2 regions of the Neobacillus sp. D3-1R genome follow, and region 2 is predicted to be linked to the other one. Evidence: riboswitches for the same ligand, from Rfam matches in the RefSeq annotation. Region 2 holds a riboswitch; the other holds the start of a gene.
The links. A riboswitch is a leader RNA that binds a small molecule or an ion and turns the genes downstream of it on or off. The one in region 2 is predicted to bind preQ1.
Positions count from the first base shown of each region.

Region 1: it holds a riboswitch for preQ1, as region 2 does, so the genes downstream of both, queF (preQ(1) synthase) here and queC (7-cyano-7-deazaguanine synthase QueC) in region 2, are expected to answer to the same signal.

Region 1 covers NZ_CP197471.1:283,093-285,498, reverse strand. The annotation lists gene ACSBPO_RS01390 (aminopeptidase) at 1-436, shown strand, start outside; gene queF (preQ(1) synthase) at 809-1,306, opposite strand; PreQ1 riboswitch class I at 1,384-1,431, opposite strand; gene mscL (large-conductance mechanosensitive channel protein MscL) at 1,598-1,972, shown strand; gene ACSBPO_RS01375 (Bax inhibitor-1/YccA family protein) at 2,061-2,406, shown strand, end outside.
Region 2 covers NZ_CP197471.1:2,419,700-2,422,105, reverse strand. The annotation lists gene ACSBPO_RS12460 (MFS transporter) at 1-537, shown strand, start outside; PreQ1 riboswitch class I at 1,040-1,082, shown strand; gene queC (7-cyano-7-deazaguanine synthase QueC) at 1,137-1,805, shown strand; gene queD (6-carboxytetrahydropterin synthase QueD) at 1,792-2,265, shown strand; gene queE (7-carboxy-7-deazaguanine synthase QueE) at 2,262-2,406, shown strand, end outside.

The sequences.
Region 1 (2,406 bases), 2.1 Mb from region 2:
CACAAAGCCATTAAGCTATGGTGGCAATATCATCGATAACTTTAGCATTACATTTGAAAATGGCCGAATTGTTAGCTATCAAGCAGAACAAGGTGAAGAAATTTTAAAACGTCTAGTTGAAACAGATGAAGGCTCTCATTATCTTGGAGAGGTTGCCCTTGTTCCTCATCAATCACCAATTTCTCAATCAAATATTTTATTCTACAATACCCTATTTGATGAAAATGCATCTAATCACCTTGCAATCGGAAGCGCATATGCATTCTGTATTGAAGGCGGAAAACAGATGACCCCTGAACAACTAGAAGAAAAAGGGTTAAATGAAAGCTTAACACATGTTGACTTCATGATCGGTTCAGCTGAAATGGATATCGACGGAATTACAGCAGACGGTAAGGTGGAAGCTGTCTTCCGCAGTGGAAACTGGGCATTTTAATACTTAAAATAAAAAACTCACCTATATGGTGAGTTTTTTTGTTAAATCTAAGGATGACCCAGAAAATCTTCTTATTCGTAGACCCTTGTCAATTCCATTTTATCGGACACACGTTCCGTTATATGACGAATATGTTTGTTTTTTAGAGGATTATCGGACTATGGTTCCGCTATTTCACTAAAAGTATGCCACTTGCCAATGAAATTTAGGGAATAACGGAACCTGTGTCCTTTAAATTTGAAAAAGCGTCTATTATAGGGAAATAACGGAATGTGTGTCCTATAAATAACTAAAAATCCTCAATACTAATCATAAACTTAGCTCTTCAATAAAAAACGCCCCTTTCAAAAGAAAGGGTCATCTCATTTATCATTATCTGTTATCAATTTTCTCAGGATATAAATCATGGTTCATCATACGATATTCAGCCATTTGCTCGTATTTTGTTCCAGGTCTTCCGTAGTTTGTATAAGGGTCGATGGAAATTCCACCTCTTGGTGTGAATTTACCCCATACTTCAATATACCTTGGATCCATTAGCTCGATTAAGTCGTTCATGATGATGTTAATGCAGTCTTCATGGAAGTCTCCGTGATTACGGAAGCTGAATAAGTATAGTTTTAATGATTTACTTTCAACCATCTTTTGTTCAGGAATATAGCTGATATAGATGGTTGCAAAGTCTGGTTGTCCTGTTTTTGGACAAAGGCTTGTAAACTCAGGAAAATTGAATTTTACAAAGTAGTCACGATTTGGATGTTTATTATCAAATGCTTCTAAAACCTCTGGTGCATATTCAAATACATATTTTGTTCCTTGGTTACCTAATAGCGTAATGCCTGTTAATTCTTCGTCTTTTCTTCCACCCATGATGGAAAACCTCCCTTGTTCCGATTTAAATAGAAAAAGCCATATCCTCCTAAGGATATGGCTGACAATGTCAAATCAAATCCATAGTTTTTTATAGAGGGTTTTGAGCTATGAACCTCTCCCTAGTTTTAGGGAAGTTTATACAGTTTACTAACATTAGCTACTATAGTGAAAATCTCCCCTAATGTCAACGGAAAAATTATCAAGACTTTTCTTTATTGGAGTTTAGAAGAATATTTTGTTATTGTATACCTATAATGGTACAAGAATGACTTTTTTGGAGGAAAACATATGTGGAATGAGTTTAAGAAATTTGCCCTTAAAGGGAATGTGATAGACCTTGCTGTTGGGGTTGTTATTGGAGCTGCATTTGGAAAGATTGTATCTTCATTGGTTACTAATATTATCACCCCAATAGTAGGTTTTTTACTAGGAAGAGTGGATTTAACAAAACTATACATTCCTATCGGAGAAGCTAAAATTGAATATGGTATTTTTTTACAAAATATCATCGACTTCTTAATTATTGCTTTTTCCATCTTTTTAGTTGTACGTAGCATTAACCGTTTCAAGAAAAAAGAGCAAGCACCTGTAGAAACCACACCTAACAAAGATAAAAAGGAAGAGCTATTAATGGAAATCCGCGACTTGCTGAAAAAAGATTAGCCAAAGGCTCAGATAAATCTTTAAAACAATGAAACCTTAAGCTTAAAAGCTCGTATTAAAAATAAGAAAACAGAAGAGGTGAAGGATTATGTATGTTCAACAAACAGCAACTGAATATTTACCATCGGTATTAAGAGCATTTGCCTTATCCTTAGCAATTGCTGTGATCGGAATGATGGTAGGAGTATTTGTTCCGCCGGCTTTATTTTTACCATTGGTACTGTTGGAATTCGGGATGTTATTATTTGCTTTCTTTATGCGTAAAAGAAAAGCCATTTCCTATACGTTCTTATATTCTTTTACTTTTGTTTCAGGTATTACCACTTATCCGATTGTCTCGCATTATTTAGCGACAGTAGGTGCTAACGTTGTCCTAATGGCCCTTGGTACAACCACAGTTGTGTTTACTGGCCTAGCCATCTATGCCACTACTA
Region 2 (2,406 bases):
GGTGGCACAACAATGAGCATTTGGGGTGGAGCTAAAAGACGTGTATTATCCGTGCTTGGCTCAGGAATGGCAGGTGGAATATTTCTTATCCTAGTCGGTTTGAAAGAATCTGTTGTTTTAATTACGGCAGCCACCTTTTTTATTTTTATTGTTCTGCCAGTTGGAAATGCTGCCAGCCAAGCCATTTGGCAGAGTAAAGTTCCGCTAAATGTTCAAGGGAGAGTATTTGCTCTCCGCCGAATGATTGCCATGTCTCTTTCACCCATCGCATATATTAGCGCAGGTCCACTTGTGGAGAGAGTTTTTAATCCAATTACGAAAGATAGCAGCTTTTCACCATTGATTGGAAGAATGATTGGTATTGGTGACGGCCGCGGGATAGGCTTGCTGTTTATCGCATTAGGTATGATATGGACAATATCATCCATTCTTATTTATTTAAATCCTCGGGTGCGTGATCTCGAGGAGGAAATTCCTGACGCAATACCAAGTGAAGTTGGTAATAAAGGAGAAGAAATCATAGCCACTACCCATTAAAGATTGGTCGCCATAATAAACATGGCGACTATTTTTTTAGGAAAGGTGTGAAAAAACTTAATCTTTATGTGTAACAAGTATGAGAAGATTCTCGTCAAATACAAAAAGAAGAGAATTGTACATAAATGAGGGAGAATAATGGTGAAGAAAACGGCATGTACTTTGAAGTTATTCAGTAAGTTGATAGCGAATAATACAATGGTTATGACAACGTCAAAAATCAATCAACTTTACAAAAGACAATCAATGAATACCTACCAAGATTTAAAGATTGTTAGCACGGCTGCTCTACAATGTTGGTCTGGTCTATCTATTTCGAAGGATAGTAATCTTAAACACAATAATATGAAAAATATGACTAAAAAGTAATCTGCCTCGTTGGATGAGGCAGTTTTTTTTTACCTTTTCTAAGGTGGTAAGGTCAATGTAAAAAGATCATTTTTTATTTTTGTTATTTAAATAGGTTAAAAGAATATGTTATAATGACACGTATGTAATTTTATAGTCAGAGGTTCTAGCTACCCTCTATAAAAAACTAAGGATAAACAGTACTACTGTCTTAGTGGTGCTGTTTTTTCCGTTTAAAGGAGTTTTAGACAATGAAAAATGATAAAGCGATTGTTGTATTTAGCGGTGGTCAAGATAGCACAACATGTTTGTTTTGGGCTTTAAAACAATTTAAAGAAGTTGAAGCAGTCACATTTAATTATAATCAGCGTCATAGCTTGGAAATTGAATGCGCAAAAAATATTGCTAATGAATTAGGTGTTAAACACCATATTTTAGATATGTCATTATTAAATCAATTAGCACCTAATGCCCTAACTCGACCTGATATCGAGGTAACGGATGGTGGAGAAGGTGAACTGCCATCAACCTTTGTTCCTGGACGTAATCTCGTATTTTTAACCTTCACAGGAATTTTAGCACGCCAAGTAGGAGCCAAACATTTAGTTACAGGTGTCTGTGAAACGGATTTTAGTGGTTACCCTGATTGTCGTGATGTGTTTGTTAAATCTCTTAATGTTACCTTAAATCTCTCAATGGATGATACATTCGTTATTCATACACCATTAATGTGGTTAAATAAAGCAGAAACTTGGGCTTTAGCCCATCAATTAGAAGCGTTTGAATTTGTACGTGAAAAAACGTTAACTTGTTATAACGGTGTTATTTCTGATGGATGTGGACAGTGTCCTGCATGTGTTTTAAGGAAAAGAGGACTTGATGATTTCCTAAAGGGGGAAGTTAGCGATGTACGGATTTAGAATCGTGGATAAACTCCAAAAAATAGACGAAGACATCCAACGTAATCAGTTGAAATACCATTCCAAGCGTGTATTAGTAAGTAAGGAATTCACCTTTGATGCGGCCCATCATTTACATGCCTATGAAGGAAAATGCAAAAATCTCCATGGTCACACGTATAAAGTCGTTTTTGGGATAAGTGGTTTTGTGGATGATATCGGGTTAATGATTGATTTCGGTGATATAAAAGAAATTTGGAAAAATGAGATTGAGATTTTTCTAGATCATCGATACTTGAATGAAACTTTACCATCGATGAACACAACGGCTGAAAATATGGTCGTTTGGATTTATGAAAAAATGAAAGAATCCTTATTAAATAGAAAAAATCAGTATCAGCAAGCAAGAGTGGAGTTTGTCCGATTATATGAAACTCCTACAAGTTACGCAGAGGCTAGACGGGAGTGGATGGAAGAATGAGTAGAATTCCAGTAATGGAGATTTTTGGTCCGACCATACAGGGAGAAGGAATGGTGATTGGACAAAAAACAATGTTCGTTCGTACAGCTGGATGCGATTATTCGTGCAGTTGGTGTGATTCTGCATTTACTTGGGATGGTA